Regions from separate parts of the Promicromonospora sp. CA-289599 genome, predicted to be linked through region 1. Evidence: riboswitches for the same ligand, from Rfam matches in the RefSeq annotation. Region 1 holds a riboswitch; each other region holds the start of a gene.
What was found. Region 1 has a riboswitch for thiamine pyrophosphate ahead of thiO (glycine oxidase ThiO). Riboswitches for the same ligand answer to the same signal wherever they lie in the genome.
Positions count from the first base shown of each region.

Region 2: it holds a riboswitch for thiamine pyrophosphate, as region 1 does, so the genes downstream of both, thiC (phosphomethylpyrimidine synthase ThiC) here and thiO (glycine oxidase ThiO) in region 1, are expected to answer to the same signal.
Region 3: it holds a riboswitch for thiamine pyrophosphate, as region 1 does, so the genes downstream of both, thiD (bifunctional hydroxymethylpyrimidine kinase/phosphomethylpyrimidine kinase) here and thiO (glycine oxidase ThiO) in region 1, are expected to answer to the same signal.

Region 1 is NZ_JBNJNI010000001.1:5,050,814-5,057,039, forward strand. It holds gene ACQEVI_RS22465 (Ig-like domain-containing protein) at 1-2,455, opposite strand, end outside; gene ACQEVI_RS22470 (hypothetical protein) at 2,649-2,942, shown strand; gene thiE (thiamine phosphate synthase) at 2,955-3,602, opposite strand; TPP riboswitch at 3,686-3,789, shown strand; gene thiO (glycine oxidase ThiO) at 3,779-5,080, shown strand; gene thiS (sulfur carrier protein ThiS) at 5,077-5,355, shown strand; gene ACQEVI_RS22490 (thiazole synthase) at 5,358-6,203, shown strand; gene ACQEVI_RS22495 (ThiF family adenylyltransferase) at 6,200-6,226, shown strand, end outside.
Region 2 is NZ_JBNJNI010000001.1:3,394,612-3,400,837, forward strand. It holds gene ACQEVI_RS15055 (MaoC/PaaZ C-terminal domain-containing protein) at 1-271, shown strand, start outside; gene ACQEVI_RS15060 (N-acetylmuramoyl-L-alanine amidase) at 365-2,608, shown strand; gene ACQEVI_RS15065 (C39 family peptidase) at 2,652-3,989, opposite strand; TPP riboswitch at 4,120-4,225, shown strand; gene thiC (phosphomethylpyrimidine synthase ThiC) at 4,220-6,025, shown strand; gene ACQEVI_RS15075 (LacI family DNA-binding transcriptional regulator) at 6,101-6,226, opposite strand, start outside.
Region 3 is NZ_JBNJNI010000001.1:4,686,145-4,692,370, forward strand. It holds gene ACQEVI_RS20870 (RyR domain-containing protein) at 1-880, shown strand, start outside; gene dxr (1-deoxy-D-xylulose-5-phosphate reductoisomerase) at 917-2,086, shown strand; gene thiD (bifunctional hydroxymethylpyrimidine kinase/phosphomethylpyrimidine kinase) at 2,141-3,115, opposite strand; TPP riboswitch at 3,105-3,202, opposite strand; gene ACQEVI_RS20885 (TetR/AcrR family transcriptional regulator) at 3,211-3,798, opposite strand; gene ACQEVI_RS20890 (aldo/keto reductase) at 3,921-4,949, shown strand; gene ACQEVI_RS20895 (hypothetical protein) at 4,952-6,226, opposite strand, start outside.

The DNA.
Region 1 (6,226 bases):
TGACCTTCATCGCGAGACCGTCCGGGTGGCTGTCGTTCTTCAGCACCGGGATCGTCACCACGTCGCCGACGCGGACGGTCGCCTCGTCAGGGCCTGCCTCCGGCGGCCGCATCTGCGCGGACGCCGGGATGGGCACCACGCGCACCTGGCCCGTGACCGTACCCGAGCCGTTCGCGACCCGGTAGGTCACGAGGACGGGCTCGCCGAGCCGCTTGATCTCGGACACCTTCAGGATCTGGTGGTTCAGCACCGACACGTTCACCGGAGCGCCGGTGGGCACGTTCACGCCCTGCACCACGAGCACGCCGCCCGCGGGGTCGGTGTCGTTGGCCAGCACGTCGACCAGGGCGGAACCGCCGGTCGGCAGCAGCACCTGGTCCGAGACGGCCACCGGCGCGCCCGCCTCCTCGGGCGGATCCACCACGTCGACCCGCACCAGACCCATCGTCTGCTCGATGCCGTCGGAGATGTAGTAGGGCACGTCGTACGAGCCCGCCTGGTCGCTCCGGAACTTGAAGTTCCCCGCCGACGTGTTCTGCGTGATGCTGGCGCCGGCTGCCTCGGTGACGCTCGTCAGCCGCAGCTTGTCGTCGTTGGCGTCGTGGTCGTTCACCATCGGGTTCACTGTGACCGGTTCGCCGGTCAGCACGGTCACGTGGTCCTGGACGGGCACCGGCGCGACGTTGGCGGCGACGACGTCCACGTGCATCTTGCCCTCGAAGGCCTCGCCCTCCGAGTCCGAGACCCGGATGTCGACCACCTTGAGGCCCGTGGCGCCGCCGCCGTCACGGAACTCGACGGTGCCGTCCGGGCGGAACCGCACCTCGTCCAGCGGGTTGGCGGTAGTCGCGTTCGAGAGGTAGAGGTCGTCGCCGTCGGGGTCCTGGAAGTACGGCAGCACCTTCATGCTGGCCAGACGGTCCTGGCCCACCTGGAGCACGGGTTCGCCGTCGGGCTGGACCGGTGGGTTGTTCTCCGTCAGCGGTACGATCCGCACGGTGGCCTCGGCGGTCGCCTTGCCGTTCTCGCGGCCGTCGTCGACCTGGTACGTGAAGGTGGTGTCACCGGTCGCGTCGTCCGGCACGTCGGCCTGCAGGGCCGCTCCGCCGAGCACGCGGTCGACGGTGACGCCCTCGGGCGGGGTGACGACCGAGGCCGTCAGCACGTCGCCGTCCTTGTCCATGTCGTTGCCCAGCACGTTCAGCACGGTGGTGCGGCCGGGCCGGACGCCGATCGAGTCGTCCTCGGGTACCGGCGTGGTGTTGGCCTTGTTCCGGTCGGCCACGAAGTGGTCGACCTGCATAGCGGTGGTCTGCTCCGACTCGGTCTTCTCGCCGTCGCCGTCCTTGGGCTGCATGTAGTCCCAGTCGTCGACCATCTCGAAGTCGTCGGCGGCCATCCACAGCTGACCGTTCGCGACGTCGTTCAGCACGATGACCTCACGGTTGACGCGGTAGACCAGGTTCGTGGAGGCGTCCGCACCCTCCAGCGCCTGCCTGACGTCGTCGGCCTCGCCCGCGCACTCCCGGACCACCTGACCAGGTCCCGACCAGGCGCCGTAGACGCACCCGCCGAGCTGCACGGGGGCCGATGCGACAGCTGCGGGCCCGTCCGTCAGCGAGTGCAGGGTGGAGGTCCCGCCTGCGAGCGGCTGGACGACCAGGCCGTTCAGCGTCGCGACCACCACGTTGCCGGTCGCGCTCGACGGCTGCTGCAGCGTGCCCTGTGCGCCGTCGGCGATCTTGACCGTCTCGCCGCCCGGCAGGACCAGGGTCCCGGACGTCTGGTCGAACACCACTGGTTCGTCACCCACCGCGGAGACCTGCACCTCGGCGTCGGCGCCGAGGGGGAGGCTCGCCTCGTCCACCTGCTCGGCGACGCCCTGCTTGGTGGTGGGGATCGTGTAGAGCTTGCCGTCGCCCGGGACGGCGAGGAGGACCGTGCCGTCGTCGCCGACGGCGAGCCTGCCACCGGTGCCCGCCTTGACCGTGGGCTTGAGCTTGGTCTCGTCGAACGTGGTGGAGGCGAACGGGAGGACCCAGGCCCTGCCGGTCTCCGGGTCGTAGACGGCGGTGGTCGCGCTGCCCGAGGCGACCTGCGCACCGGCGGGAAGCTTCATCGTGGCGTCGAGGACGAGCTGCCCCGGGTTCACCGGGCTCGCGGAGAACTTGCTCGTGCTGTTCAGGAGGACACGCTGTGCGTCCTGCTCCACGTCGAAGCTTCCGGCGCCTGCCAGCAGGACGCCGTCCAAGGCCTTCGCGTCGTAGTTGAACCGGCCGAGCTCGCCGTACGCGGTCCGCGTCACCCAGACGCCCGAGTCGTTCAGCTCGACGTCGGCTGTCGTCTCGCCCTCGTACAGGAGCGCGAAGCTCACGAGCCCCACCCCGAAGAGGGTCACCACACCGGCAGACACCACGGATCGACGGTTCTTCAACGCGCGTGAGACCAGGCTCATGCGTCCTCCTCATTCCACGAAAGATTGCTCGCCCGGACGGTCCACACAGGCGCAACCGGAGCACCCTACCGAGTACAAAGGTGAAAAGTCGTCGAATATCGGTGGGTAGAACTACCCGGAATGACCCGTCTGTCCACCGGGTGGCCAGGAACGACGGTTGCCCTCGGCGACGTGCGCCGGGAGGATGAGCGGCATGACAGCCACCCCGCCTCCGGTACCCCGTCGGGAGCGCGCCGTACGTGTCGTCGTCCCGGTCCTCGCCGTCCTCGGACTCGTGCTCCTGGGCACCGCCGCCTGGTTCGAGAGCCGCCCGACGTCCTACGGCTGGTTCGCGTACGCGCCCCTGTCGGGCACGACCTACGTCCCGGACGGCACCTATGCGCCCGGGGCGGCAGCACTGCTGTCCGGCGCCGGGGCGCTCCTGATCGGTGGTGCGGTCGGCTTCGTCCTCGGACGGCGCAGCCGGCCCGCGGCGGACGAGCGCTGACCCCCGCTCGCGCTACCCGTCCGCGTCCGTGATCCTGCGCCGCAGACCGGCGGCGGCGGCCCTCGGGTCGTCCGCCTGCGTGATGGCGCGGACGACGACGACGCGGCGCGCCCCGGCGTCGAGCACCTGGTCGAGGCGGGCGTCGTCGACCCCGCCGATGGCGAACCAGGGCGTGGCCGGCTCCTTGGCGGCGACGTCGCGCACCAGGTCGACGCCGACGGCCGCGCGGCCCGGCTTGGTGGGTGTGGCCCAGACGGGACCCACGCAGAAGTAGTCGACGCGGGCGTCGGCCTCGGCTGCCAGCGCCTGGTCGAGGGAGTGGGTGGAGCGGCCCAGCACGGGGCCCTCGCCCAGCAGGGCCTGCACCGCGCCGGACGGCAGGTCGCCCCGGCCCATGTGCACCACGGGAGCACCGGCGATCCGCGCGATGTCGGCCCGGTCGTTGACCGCCCACAGCGCGCCGTGCTCGGTGGCCACCCGAGCGACGAGGGCGTGCAGCTCTACCTCGCGGGCCGCCTCCAGGGACTTGTCCCGGAGCTGGACGACGTCGACGCCGCCCTCCAGCGCCGCGTGCAGGAACGGTTCCAGGTCACCGGTGGTCTGACGGGCGTCCGTGCACAGGTACAGGCGGGCGTCGGCGAGCCGGGTACGGGGATCCACGAGCGTGAGTGTATGTCGACGCGCTGGTGGGCCGGCGCCTGGTGCACAGGCGTCCCGGAGCGGCCGCCGGGCAGGGTTATGGTTGTCGCGTGCACGGGAGCCCCGGACGGGGCTGAGAGGGCGCAGGGCGCCGACCGTCGAACCTGATCTGGGTCATGCCAGCGAAGGGAGAACACTTGAGCAGCCGTGCGAGCAGCCACGTTGTCAGCTGTGCGAGCAGTCACGCGTGCGACGTCCTCGTCGTCGGCGGGGGCATCATCGGCCTGACCGCTGCCTGGCGTGCGCTGGAGGCCGGGGCGAACGTCGTCGTCCTGGACCCGGCGCCCGGCGACGGCGCCACCCACGCCGCCGCGGGCATGCTCGCGCCGGTCATGGAGGCGGGCTTCGGGGAGGAGGCGCAGACGCGGCTGGGCACGGCCTCGCTCGCCCTCTGGCCCGAGTTCGCCGACGCGCTCGAACGCGCGGCGGGGCTGCCGGCCGGCGCCGTCGGCCTGGAGACCGCAGGGACCCTCGCCCTCGCCTACGACGGCGACGACCTGGTCGCGCTGCGCCGGATCCTCGCCCTGCACCGGGACCTGGGTCTCGGCTCGGTGGAGATCACGCCCGCCGAGGCGCGGCGGCGCGAGCCCGGCGTCGGGCCCCGGGTGGCGGGTGCGGCGTGGGTCCCCGGCGACCACCAGGTGGACCCGCGTGCGGTGCACGCGGCGCTCGCCGTGGTCACCGCCCGCGCGACCCACGTGCCCCGCGCCGCGGTCTCGCTGACCTGGGCGGACGGCGCAGTCGTCGGCGTGCTCGACGACGCGGGCACCGCCTACTCCGCGGGGACGGTGGTCCTGGCCGCCGGCCACGCGAGCGCAGCCCTGTTCGCGGGTGCGCCCACCCGGCCCGTACCCGGCACGACCCTGCGCCTGGACGCCGCCGCCGACCGTTCGCCCGCGGTAGTGGTGCGCGGCACCGTGCAGGGGCGACCCGTCTACGTGGTACCCCGCCGGGTACGGCCCGACGGGCGGCGCGAGCTGGTCGTCGGCGCGACGTCGGACGAGCGCGACGACAACCACCTGACCCGCGCCGGCGACGTCTTCGCGCTGCTGCGCGACGCCCGCGCCCTGCTGCCCGAGCTCGACGACGCGGTCCTCCTGGGGGCCATCACCCGGGCCCGGCCCGGCAGCCCGGACAACGCACCGCTCCTGGGCCGGGCGGCCGACGGCCTGTACCTGGCCACGGGGCACCACCGCAACGGCATCCTGCTCACCCCGCTGACGGCGGCCGCCGTCGACGAGGCGCTGGGCGCTGCGCCGCCGGGGCCGCCGGGGTCGCCGGGCGGGCCGGAGGTCAGGGCCGCCGTCGAGGCGGCCACCCGGTACGCGGACCCGCTCCGGTTCGCCGTCGCGGACCGCGCCGCGCCACACAGCACCACACCACACAGCACCACACCACACAGCACCACACCCAGGACCGAACGAGGAGGCACAGCATGACCACAGCACCGTCCGCGACATCCGGCACCGCCGGAGCGCAGGCTCCCGGGGCGCCCGGCGCGGCCGTCGTCAACGGCGAGCCGTACCCGCTCGACGGCCCGCTGCCGATCGCCGACCTGGTCGCCCGCCTGCTGCCCGACCTCGTGGTCGACGGCGCACCGCGCGGGGTCGCCGTCGCACTCGACGACGCCGTCGTGCCGCGCAGCGCCTGGGGCACCACGTACGTCCGGCCGGGCGACCGTGTCGAGGTCGTCACCGCAGTGCAGGGAGGCTGAGCATGCTGAGCACTGACACACCGTTCACCATCGCGGGCACGACGCTCGGATCACGCCTGGTCATGGGCACCGGGGGAGCGGCGAGCCTGCTCGCCCTGGAGGACGCGCTCGTGGCCTCGGGCACGGAGCTGACGACCGTCGCGATGCGCCGCGTGTCCCGGCCCCGGCCGTCGGACGACCCGGCAGCCGCCGGCGACCCGTCCGTCTGGGGGCTGCTCGAACGCCTGGGCATCCGCGCCCTACCCAACACCGCCGGCTGCTTCTCCGTGCGCGAGGCGGTGCTCACCGCGCAGCTCGCCCGCGAGGCGTGCGCGACCGACTGGGTCAAGCTGGAGGTCATCGCCGACGACGTGACGCTCCTGCCCGACGTGGTCGGCCTGGTCGAGGCAGCCAAGATCCTGGTCGACGACGGATTCACCGTGCTGCCGTACACCAACGACGACCCGATCACCGCGCGCCGCCTGGAGGACGTCGGCTGTGCGGCGGTCATGCCGCTGGGCTCGCCGATCGGCTCCGGGCTCGGCATCGCCAACCCGCGCAACATCGAGGCGATCGCCGGCGCCGCGTCCGTCCCGGTGATCCTGGACGCGGGGATCGGTACGGCGTCGGACGCGGCGCTCGCGATGGAGCTCGGGTGCGACGGCGTCCTGCTGGCGACCGCCGTGACCCGCGCGGCAGACCCGGTGCGGATGGCGCACGCGATGCGGCTCGCGGTCGAGGCCGGGTATGCGGCGGCCGGTGCGGGCAGGCCGCCGCGGCGGGAGCGGGCGCTGGCGTCGTCCCCGGTCGGGGGCCTGGTCGCCGTCGGCGACAACGTGGTCGGCGACAACCTGGACCTGGCGCTGTGACCGCGCTGCCGCCGCTCGTCGAG
Region 2 (6,226 bases), 1.7 Mb from region 1:
CCTGCCCGGCGTGATCGCGCACGGCATGCTCACCATGGGCACCGTCGTCGGCCTGGTCTCGGACTGGGCGGGCGATCCGGGGGTCGTCGTCGACTACCAGACACGGTTCACCAAGCCCGTCGAGGTGCCCAACCCGGGCAGCGCGTCGATCGACGTCACGGGCACCATCGGTGTGATCGACACCGAGGCCGGCACCGTCCGCGTGGACATCGCCGTCACCGTCGACGGGGCAAAGGTCCTGGGTCGCACCCAGGCGATCGTCCGCCTCTGACGCTCCGGGTTTTTAGCCCGCAGGTCTTCTCATGCGCCCCCGGATCGGGTGTGATTCTCTCGTCCCCATGTACGCCGACGAGAGGATCTCCGCGTGACGTCACGACGGCGCAGCACAGCCCTGGCCGCGGCGGCCGGACTGCTTCTTCCACTGATACCGCTCTCCGCGGCCGACGCGGCCCCGACGGCCGCGCCCGACGGCGGTGCGGTCGCGTGCGCCGCGGTCCTCGCCGCGGGCTCGCTCGACGAGGCGTTCTCGGCGGCGGCCGAGGCCACCGGAGTCCCGGTGGACCTGCTCAAGGCCGTGTCCTACCTGGAGTCGCGCTGGGACCAGCACGCCGGTCAGGCCAGCGCCGACGGCGGCTACGGCGTGTTCAACCTCGCGGGTGACCACGGGCCCGGTCATGCGCACGGCGACGGTCTTCCGCTGTCGGACGTCAACGACAAGGCGGGCCCGGTGCGCGAGGGCACTCCCGAGCTCGCCCAGGCGGCCAGACTCACCGGCCTCAGCGAGGAGACCCTGAAGTCCGAGTCACAGGCCAATGTCTGCGGTGGTGCGGCTCTACTCGCGTCGTACCAGGCGCAGGCGATACGCGACGATGCCGTCGAGGCCGGGACGGCGTCGGACAGCCTGGGGGAGTGGGAGAACGCAGTGTCCCGCATGAGTGATGTCCAGGGTTTCGCTACACGGGTGTACACAATCCTCAGGGAGGGTGCGGGCGTGACCACCCCCGCCGACGGCGCGGTGATCCTCACGGGCAACCGGGACGTCGTCGTGCCGCGGGCGTCCGGCACGAGCGACCCGGAGACCGACTGCCCCGAGACGCTCGGCTGCGAGTGGCTGCCCGCGCCCTACGAGAAGGCCTCCCCGGACCTGCCCGACGACACCGGTGACTACGGCAACCACGATCAGGCCGACCGCACCGGCGCGGGCGGCCCGTCGCTCGACTACATCCTGATCCACGACACCGAGACCGCCTACCAGCCCACGGTCAACCTGGTCCAGGACCCGTCCTACCTGGCGTGGAACTACACGCTGCGGTCCTCGGACGGGCACGTCGCGAACCACCTCGACCCGGCCGACGTCGGCTGGCACGCGGGCAACTGGTTCATGAACATGCACTCGATAGGCCTGGAGCACGAGGGCTGGGCCGGTACGGGTGCCTGGTACACGGAGGCGATGTACCAGGCGTCGGCGGACCTGGTCCGGCACCTGGCGGCGGAGCACGACATCCCGCTCGACCGGGCGCACGTCATCGGGCACGACCAGGTGCCGGGCATCCTGCCCGGGTCCACCAGGAACGTGCACTGGGACCCGGGCCCCTACTGGGACTGGGACCACTACTTCGAGCTGCTCGGTGCCCCCATCGGCGGTGACCTGGAGGCGACGACGAACGTCGCACCGGGCGACGTGGTCGAGGTGCGCACCGGGTACGCCGACAACCCGAACACCGTGACGGGCTGTGAGCAGGCGTCTCCGGGCTCGGGCGCGTGCGTAGCCGGCGCGGGGACGAACTTCCGGTACCTGCACCAGTCGCCGTCGGCCGACGCGCCGCTGGCGAAGGACCCGGGCTGGAAGCCGGACGGGTCGGACGGAACCACGTACGCGAGCGACGTGAGCGCGCGCGTCCAGTCGGGGCACAAGCTCGTCGTCGACCAGGTAGAGGGCGACTGGCTGGGCGTGTGGTGGGCCGGTTCGCTGGCCTGGCTGCACAACCCGGCCGAGCGCCCGGTGGTGGTGCCGGCGACGGCGAAGACGGTCACGGTCGCGGGCGACGCCCCGGCGCCGGTCTTCGGCAGGGCCTACCCGGAGGCAGCAGCGTACGAGGAGCACCCGGGCGTCCCGGTGCAGCCGGTCACGCCGATCGAGTACCGCGTGGGCGTGGACCAGACGTACGCGGTGGCCGACGACCACGTCGCGTCCGACTACTACCGGGCCACCACGTTCGACGGCACGGGACCGGGCGACCGCACGGTGGTGCGCGGCAACGACGTGTACTACCAGGTGTGGCTGGCGCACCGGCACGTCTTCGTCAACGCGTCCGACGTCGAGCTGCACGACCCGGTGGTGGCCGATGTGTCCGGGCCGAGCATCGAGGGCAGGGCCAAGCCGGGGAAGGTCCTGCGCGCGGACGCCGGCACGTACCTCCCGAACGACGTCCGCGTCCGCTACCAGTGGCTGCGCGACGGCGAGCCGGTGTCCCGGGCGATCGGCAGCAGGTACCTCGTGACGGGCCGCGACCAGGGCGCCGAGCTCACGGTCCGGGTGACGGTCTCGGCGAAGGGCCACGCCTCGGCGGCGTACACGTCGGAACCGCGGGGTGTCCCGGGCCGCTAGGCGGCCGCGGGGGTGACGGACACTCCGCGGCCGACAGGCCGGATCACCAGTTCGGCGTGACACCCGGCAGGTTGCGCGGCAGCCTCACGTTCTTCGGGTGGTAGACGTACGTGATGCCGTCGGTCGAGGTCTGCCACACACGCTCGAAGTTTTCCCGCGTGTAGACGGAACGCACGGCCTCGTTGCTCGCCTTGTTCGGGTCGTTGATGATCGGGTCGCCTGCTGCGGTGAACCCGACCAGCGTCACGAGGTGCCCGTTGGTGCCGTACCCGGCCTCAGGCATCTCCTCCTCCTCGAAGCTGATCGAGAAGATGAGCGGGATGCCCGCCTTGATGAACTTCTCGGCCTCCGCGAGGGACCGCAGCCGGGTCACGAACGAGTCCAGCCCGAACGTGCTGGCGTACGCGGCGTTGAACGGCCAGTTGCCCGCGCCCTCGTACGTGTAGTCCCAGGTCCGCATGGCGGCGTAATCGACCTGCGGGTCACCGTTCGGGGCCTCGATGCCCTCGAGCTCGGCCTCCGGCACCTCGCGCCCGTAGTAGTACAGCACCATGGACGACGACGTCGGCGAGCACCACACCTGGCCGCCGCCCCCGAACTCGGGGTACTCGCCGCGGTGGATGTTCTGGCTGAACTGCGGCACGTCGAGCGACACCGCACGACCGAGCGTGAAGTCGCTGGTGCCCGTGTAGTGCGAGTCGGGCAGGTACTCGTTGGTCATGGTGCTCACCGAGTCCAGCCGCGGCGATACCCGGGTGCCCTCGGGCCGGTACAGCGTGGCCCGCGTCTGGAACGCGTCGGGCTCGTTGCCCGACTTCGCGACGAAGGTGTCCGTGAACAGGTACGCGTCCGCGTCGGTCTGCCCGTTCACGGAGGTGCGGTGGATGTCGCCGACGCTGCCGTCGGCGGGTGCGAACTCGGCGCCCGACGCCCAGCGGCTCATCACGAACCACTTGGTCCACGTCCCGTCGGCCTTGCGGCCCCGGAACTCGATCTCCACCCACGTGCCGGTGGGCGTGTGCGCGTTCCACGAGCTCACGGACTCGTCGATCAGGTACCCGGCCGCGACGACCGGCGACGTCCACCGGCCCGTCTCGTAGGTGACGGGAGTGCCGTCGCCGAACGGGTCGGTGTACTCGACGGTGTCGCCGCCGTGCTTCAGCACGAGCCCGCCCTTGGCGTTCGGCCGCAGGTTCGAGGTCTCGCCCGCACGTAGCTCGCGTACCCCGTCCCAGGAGGTCAGCGTGATCTGGTTGTCCGACGCCGCCGGACCCGGCCCGTCCGCAGCCGCCGCACCCGCCACGATTCCTGCTTGCACTACGAGCGCTCCCGTCGCCATCAGCGCGAACACCCTCGTTCGCAGCTTTCCTCGAACTGACATGTGTGCCTCCACGTCGGGGCCCGCCGCTGGGTGAAGCGAGCCATGAGGTCTCTCTATCAGAGCGGAAGAGCTTTGGCCCCGAAAGAGAGACCCCGGTGAGCACAGACGGCTCGGGGTGCTAACGTCGGCGGCGATCCCACGGGTGCCTCACGCAGGGGCTGAGATCGGGCTGTTCGGCCCGGGACCGTTGAACCTGTCCGGTTAACACCGGCGTAGGAAGCAGGAGTCTCATGATGGAGAAGTCCCAGTCCCGCACGCTCGCTTACCAGTACGAGCGCGACCACGAGCACGACGGCGGGTACAGCACACCGCAGGACGGCACGGGTCTCCGGGTGCCGGTCACGGAGATCACGCTGGCCCCGTCGCCCGACGGCGCCCCCAACGAGCCGGTCCGGGTCTATCGCACGCAAGGCCCCGGTTCCGACCCGGTCCGTGGCCTCGCTCCCGCCCGCGAACCCTGGGTCGTGGCACGCGGAGACACGGAGGAGTACGACGGCCGCGATCGGGCACTGGCCGACGACGGGCGCGGCGCGCTGCGCCGCGGTGCCGCCAGCCAGGAGTGGCAGGGTGAACGACGCCGGCCCCGCCGGGCGCTCCCCGGCCGGACCGTCACCCAGATGCACTACGCACGCCAGGGCGTGATCACGCCCGAGATGCGGTTCGTCGCGGTGCGCGAGAACTGCGACGTCGAGCTCGTGCGCAGCGAGGTGGCCGCTGGCCGGGCGATCATCCCGAACAACGTGAACCACCCGGAGTCGGAGCCGATGATCATCGGCAGGGCGTTCCTGGTGAAGGTCAACGCGAACATCGGCAACTCCGCCGTCCACAGCTCCATCGCGGAGGAGGTGGAAAAGCTCGAGTGGGCCACCAAGTGGGGTGCCGACACGGTCATGGACCTGTCCACGGGCGACGACATCCACACCACGCGCGAATGGCTCATGCGGAACTCGCCGGTGCCCATCGGCACCGTGCCGATCTACCAGGCCCTGGAGAAGGTGAACGGCGACGCCAGCGCGCTGACCTGGGAGATCTACCGCGACACGGTGATCGAGCAGTGCGAGCAGGGCGTCGACTACATGACCGTGCACGCCGGCGTGCTCCTGCGGTACGTGCCGCTCACCGCCGACCGAGTCACGGGCATCGTCTCGCGCGGCGGGTCGATCCTCGCGGGCTGGTGCCTGGCGCACCACCAGGAGAACTTCCTCTACACGCACTTCGACGAGCTCTGCGAGATCTTCGCCCGGTACGACGTCGCCTTCTCCCTCGGCGACGGCCTGCGGCCGGGCTCGCTCGCCGACGCGAACGACGCCGCGCAGTTCGCCGAGCTCGACACCCTCGCCGAGCTGACGAAACGGGCCTGGGCCCACGACGTCCAGGTCATGGTCGAGGGGCCCGGACACGTCCCGTTCCACCTGGTGCGCGAGAACGTGGAGCGGCAGCAGGAGCTCTGCGACGGCGCCCCGTTCTACACGCTCGGCCCGCTCGTGACCGACATCGCGCCCGGGTACGACCACATCACCTCAGCGATCGGCGCCACCGAGATCGCCCGGTACGGCACCGCGATGCTCTGCTATGTCACGCCCAAGGAGCACCTCGGCCTGCCGAACCGCGACGACGTGCGCACCGGCGTGGTGACCTACAAGATCGCCGCGCACGCCGCCGACGTCGCCAAGGGGCACCCCGGCGCCCGCGACCGGGACGACGCCCTGTCCAAGGCCCGCTTCGAGTTCCGCTGGCGGGACCAGTTCAACCTGTCGCTCGACCCGGAGCTCGCGGAGTCGTACCACGACGAGACGCTTCCGGCCGAGGCCGCGAAGACCGCGCACTTCTGCTCGATGTGCGGGCCGAAGTTCTGCTCGATGCGGATCTCGCAGGACATCCGCGACGAGTTCGGCGGGGCGCAGCACCAGGCGGCGCTCGCGGACGCGGCGTCGGCGTCGGCGTCCGCTCAAGCGGAGGGCATGGCCCAGAAGTCCGCGGAGTTCCGCGAGTCGGGCGGCGAGGTCTACCTCCCGGCCCCGACCCTCCGCCCCTGACCATTCGTTGAGTGCTGGCTATTTGCGGGCCGGAGCGTGCTGAGCCCGCAAATAGCCAGCACTCAACGAGGACGGTCAGGGTAGGTCCGGGACCGGGCCCGTCGTCGTGCCCTCGACCAGGGTCACCGGCAGCACCACCGACCGGGGCTCCTCGCCGGCCAGCAGCGCGATGACGGCCAGGCCGAGCGCCCGGCCCTTCTC
Region 3 (6,226 bases), 360 kb from region 1:
GCCCAGCGTGCGGGCGGCCTGCCGGCTCGTCCCGGTCGAGACGTTCGCCGAGGTGCGCGCGATCGGCACGCCCCAGCGGGTCTACGTGTGCCACGACGACGACGGGGACGCGCTCCGGCACGCGCTGCGGGACAGCGACCTCTGGCGTGCCGGCGAGGGCGCCGTCGTGCTCCGCCTCAACCGCCTCGCGGGCCTCGGCGGCCTGTTCGGCACCCACGACGGCGCGATCCTCGACGACCTCGGCGGGCGGCTCGACGTCGTCGAACCGGGCACGCTGCTGCGCAGGGCGACCGCGCCCGGCGTGCTGGTGCACGACGACGTCTACGACCTCATGGCCGTCTCCGCCCACCTGACCTACCTGCGCAACCAGCGCTCGCGCGGCGTGGCCTGGGAGAGCACCCCGGCGATGGTCTCGTGGGTCGACCTGTCCGACGACCTCCGGGCCGCGAACCGAGCCCAGGTGCGCGCCATCCCGGACCGGCTCCGCCAGATGGGCTGCACCGTCGCACCCGCCGGCGACGGCGAGCACGGCCGGATCCCAGAACCCGTGGTCGACGCCCGCGCCGTCGACGAGCACGAGCGGTGGATGGCCGAGAAGGCCGCAGCGGGCTGGACCTACGGGCCCCAGCGGGACGACGCCCGGCGTCTGCACCCGGACCTGCGACCCTGGGAAGAGCTGTCGGAGGCGGACCGCGAGAAGGACCGCGCGGCGATCCGTGCCATCCCGGTGATCCTCGCGGACTTCGGCCTCCACGTGGTCCCGCTCGTCGACGACGCCGGCTGGGAGGCCGCGGGCGAGCCCGTCCCGGACCCCCGAGGCGTGGTCAAGGGCTGGCGGATGTTCGGCCGCGGCCGCGCGGAGCCGGCCGCCGGCGACTGACCAGGACCGGCACCGCGGGCTGACAGGATGTGCACCATGCGAAGCGTCACCCTCCTCGGCTCCACCGGTTCCATCGGCACGCAGGCCATCGACGTCATCGGGCGCAACCCCGAGCGGTTCCGGGTGGACGCCCTGTCCGCCGGCGGCTCCGACCTGCCGCTCCTCGCCCGGCAGGCCGCGTCGCTCGGCGTGCGCGCCGTCGCGGTGGCCGACGCCGCCGCCCGCCCGACCCTGCTGGACCTGCTCCGGGAGGCGGGCGCCGACGGCGTCGAGGTGCTCGCCGGACCGGACGCCGCGACCGAGCTCGCCGGCCGGGGGAGCGACGTCGTGCTCAACGGCATCACCGGGTCAGTGGGCCTGCGCCCCACCCTCGCCGCGCTCGCCGCCGGCTCGACGCTGGCGCTCGCGAACAAGGAGTCGCTGGTCGTCGGGGGCGCGCTGGTCAAGGCGGCGGTGCGGCACGAGGGCCAGATCGTGCCGGTGGACTCGGAGCACTCCGCCATCGCGCAGTCGCTGCGCTCGGGTGCGTCGTCCGAGGTCCGCAAGCTCGTCGTCACCGCCAGCGGCGGACCGTTCCGTGGCCGCACGCGCGCCGAGCTGCGCGACGTCACGCCCGCGCAGGCCCTGCGGCACCCCAACTTCTCGATGGGGCGCGTGGTCACCACCAACTCCGCGACCCTGGTCAACAAGGGCCTCGAGGTGATCGAGGCGCACCTGCTGTTCGACCTGCCGTTCACCGCGATCGACGTCGTGGTGCACCCGCAGCAGATGATCCACTCGATGGTCGAGTTCGCCGACGGCTCCACCATCGCCCAGGCCGGGCCGCCGCGGATGCTCGTGCCGATCGCGCTGGGCCTGTCGTGGCCCGACCGCCTGCCTGACGTCGACGTGCCCATCGACTGGACCCAGGCGTCCACCTGGGAGTTCGCCCCCCTGGACGACGACGCCTTCCCCGCCGTCCGCCTCGCCCGGCAGGTCGGCGAGGCCGGCGGCACGCACCCCGCCGTCTACAACGCCGCGAACGAGGTGTGCGTGGACGCGTTCCACGACGGGGCCATCGGCTTCCTCGACATCGTCGACACGGTGGCCGCCGTCGTCGAGGCGCACGAGACGACGGACGCCGGCGACGCGACGTCGGTCGAGGGCGTCCTGGAGGCCGACGCCTGGGCCCGCGCCCGCGCGGCGGAGCTCCTCAAGACGATCTGACGGGGCGCGACGAGTCCGACCACGGTGCTGACTCGGCGCCTGCAGTCCGCCGAGTCAGTGGCCTGGTCGGACCGGGGCGCTGACTCGGGGACTCGGGGCCGCCGAGTCAGTCGGTCGGTGGCGGGCCGACCCGAAGCCGTGGTCGACCGGGCCGTGGCCGCGCCAGGGACCGGGCGTGGTGCCCGTCCCGCCGACGACCAGGTCGTCCGCGGCGCGCAGGGCTCCGGTCAGGTAGTCCTTCGCCGCGCGTACGGTGGGCTCCCACCCGTCGTGCCGGGGGCGCAGGACCGCGCACGCCGAGCTGAGCGTGCAGCCCGTCCCGTGCGTGTTCCGCGTGGGGATCCGCGGGGCGGTCAGGGCGACGACGCCGTCCGGGCTGCTGCCGGGTCCGAGGCCGGCCCCCGCGAGGTGGTCGACCGACTCCGCCGAGTCCAGGTGCCCGCCCTTGACGAGGGCGAACCGTGCCCCGAGCTCGAGGAGCGCACGCGCCTGGTCGGCCGCCTCGCGATCGTCCCCGGCCCGTTCGGCGCCGAGCAGCACCGCTGCCTCCGGCAGGTTCGGCGTGACCAGGTCGGCCAGGGGCAGCAGCTCGTCGCGCAGCACGGCTTCGGCGTCGGGCGCGAGCAGGCGGTGGCCCGACGTCGAGACCATCACCGGGTCGAGCACCACGTAGGGCATACGCCCGGCGGCCCGCAGGTCACGCAAGGCCGCGGCGACGGCCCGGCCGACGGCGGCGTCCGTCGTCATGCCGATCTTCACGGCGTCCACCGCGACGTCGGCGAACAGGGTCTCGAGCTGCGCGGTCACCATGTCGGCGGGCACGGGCAGCACCCGCGCCACGCCGGTCGTGGACTGGGCGGTCAGTCCGGTGAGCACCGCGCAGCCGTACCCGCCGAGCGCCGCGAAGGTCTTCAGGTCGGCCTGGATCCCCGCGCCGCCGGAGGGGTCCGAGCCGGCGATCGCCAGCGCCACGACCGGGTGCCCGGGCGGTCGGGTGCGGGATGCGGAGTCAGGCAGGACGGAGCCCATGAGGCGTTCCCTTCGCTAGAATTACCTAGAGCAGGTTCCACGGGTGCGTCTCAGCCAGGCTGGTGCCCGGCGCCCCGCGCCATTTCGGCCCCACCCTACCCAGCGGTCTGCCCGGCCCCGTACTGCAGCCCGTCCACGAGCAGGTCGATCATGCGCCGGCCGTGCTCCGGCTCCTCGTCACCCATGGGCAGGTTCAGCTTGGACACGGCGTACAGGAGGTCCTGGGGGCTGACGACGGCACGGATCGCCCCCGCCTCGACAGCGGCGTCGAGCAGGGAGCCGAGGGCCGGGCCGAGCCGGCCGAGGAAGTAGCCGGGCAGCGCGTCGAACGCCGGGTCGCCCGAGTGCAGGGCCGAGGCGAGGCCGCGCTTGGTCGCGAGGAACTCCGTGTACCGGTGCAGCCACCTCTCCAGGGCGTCGACCGGCCCGTGCTCGGCCGCCAGCGCGGAAGCGGCGTCGGCGGTGGCGTCGACCTCGTGCTGGAACACGGCCTTGACCAGGTCCGAGCGCTTGGGGAAGTGCCGGTACAGCGTGCCGACGCCGACGCCGGCCAGGTCGGCGATCTCCTTCGCGGGCGCATCCACGCCGGACGTGCCGAAGGCCGACTTGGCGGCGTCGAGCAGCGAGTCGATGTTGCGTTGCGCGTCGGCGCGCAGGGGCCGCGGCGCTGTGTTCTGGGTCACTCCACTCCATCCCTTGCTATCCGGAACGCCTTTCCATATAGTTCTGGAAGAGCGTTCCGCTTAGCTCCAGAGTACGACATCGCCGGAGCGCTCACCAGACCTCTCGACCCCAGGAGGGCCCCATGCAGTACCGCAACCTCGGCCGGACCGGTATCAAGGTCAGCCCCTACGCGCTCGGCGCGATGATGTTCGGCGCGGTCGGCAACCCCGACCACGAGGAGTCGATCAAGATCATCCACAAGGCCCTCGACTCCGGCATCAACTTCGTCGACACCGCCGACTTCTACTCGCACGGGGAGTCCGAGGAGATCGTGGGCAAGGCGCTCAAGGGGCGGCGCGACGACGTCGTGCTCGCCACCAAGGTGCACCTGCCCATGAGCGACGACCCCAACCACCGCGGCAACTCCCGCCGCTGGATCATCGCCGAGGTCGAGAACTCGCTGCGGCGCCTGGGCACCGACTACATCGACCTCTACCAGATCCACCGCCCCGACCCCGAGACCGACGTCGAGGACACGCTGGCGGCGCTGACGTACCTGATCAGCTCCGGCAAGGTGCGGGCCATCGGCTCGTCGACGATGCCCGCCGCCGAGATCGTCCAGGCCCAGTGGGTGGCAGAGCGGCGCGGCCTGGAACGCTTCAGGGCCGAGCAGCCGCCGTACTCCATCCTGAACCGGGGGATCGAGCGCGACGTCCTGCCGGTCGCCCAGCAGTACGGCATGGGCACCCTGGTCTGGAGCCCGCTCGCCGGAGGCCTGCTCACCGGCCGGTACCGCAAGGGGCAGGACAACGACACCCACCGGGCGCAGTTCGGGTTCGAGCACCTGCGCGACGAGCAGCGGCTCGACGCCGTCGAGCAGCTCGTCCCTGTCGCCGAGGACGCGGGCATCCCCCTGAACCACCTGGCGATGGCGTTCACGATCGCCCACCCGGGCGTCACCTCCGCGATCATCGGCCCGCGCACCATGGAGCACCTGGACAGTGCCCTGGCCGGTGCCGAGGTAGTCCTGAGCGACGAGATCCTGGACCGGATCGACGCGATAGTGCCGCCCGGCACCGACGTCGGCCGCCTCGACATGGCCTACGACCCGCCCGCCATCCAGCAGCCGCTCCTGCGCCGCCGGCCGGCGGCGCAGCGCGCGGCCGCCTGAGGTCAGCGCCCCCGCGTCCAGTTGAACACCGCCACGCCCGTCACCAGCGCGCCGATGGTGACCAGGGCGGTGGCGGTGACGGCCTGGAGCGGGCCGATCAGGTCGGCGTCCAGCGCGACCTGGACGGTCCCGATCAGGGCGTAGACGCCGGCGAACACGGTGATGGCGGACAGCGTGCCGTCCATCAGCCGACGGCGCCCGCGCTCGCGCTTGGCCTCGGCAGCCCGCTCCCGGTCCCCGTGCAGGCGTTCGAGGGCCGCGAGCCGCGCGGCGATCGGCTCCTGGAGCAGCTCGCGCAGCCGCTCGGTGACCACCGCGGCCTGCTGCTCGAACCGCGACGCGTGCAGGAGCTGGTTCAGCATCCTGGACTCCAGGGCGGAGGCCAGGAACGTGGGCGAGGTGATGGTGGTCAGCGTGGCCCGGACCTCCGAGGCGAACTCGTGCAGGCGCAGCTGTTCGCGGATGAGCCGTTCCTTGCGCTCGGCGAGATCGGCGCCGTTGTTGACGTCGTGGTCGGCGAGCATCGTCGCGACGATCCGCAGGTGGTCGGCGAGGGTGGCGTTCCACGCGCTGAAGAGCCCGTTCAGGCTGGCGACGAACTCCGCGAGCGAGCCGTACTGGGAGATCTTGAAGTGTGCGGTGCCGGCCAGGGCGACCGTCGTGGAGTTCGTGGCCACCGCGACGACGTCGCCCAGGTGCCGCACCCCCTCCAGCAGCACGGGGTTGCGCTGGCGCAGGGTCCAGTCGCACAGCGTTGCGGTGCCGTAGGAGACCGGCTGGAGCAGCACCTGTGAGCCGAACGCGGCGAGCAGCTCGTCGCCCATGGCGACCGGCGTGCGCTCCGCCCGGGGCGCGGCGGGTCCCCGCCCGCGGCTCGCCTCGTAGACGGTGGTGACGACGTGCGCCCGCCCCTGTGCGATCTCGGTGCCCTCGTGCACCAGGTCGGCGGTGGCGCGCTGGAGCAGGTCGGCGAGGTCGAACAGGCGCTCGGGGGGTGGGCTGCCCGCGTGGTCGACGTCGACGGGTGCGCCGTCCGGCGAGATCCAGCGCACCCGGATGTCGGCGTGCAGGTTGGACAGCCGGAACCGGGCGTCCCGGACCTGCTGCGGCGACTGCTCGCGCGCCGAGTAGCGGAACCGCACGTAGTGGTTGCCGAACTCGGTGAACCGCACGTCGCAGGACAGCTCGGCGATGAACGAGCCGTCGGGCTGTTCCAGGCGCACGTTCGGCATCGACAGCGACACCCCGCCGTACGGGCGGGCGGCCCGGTCGACGCT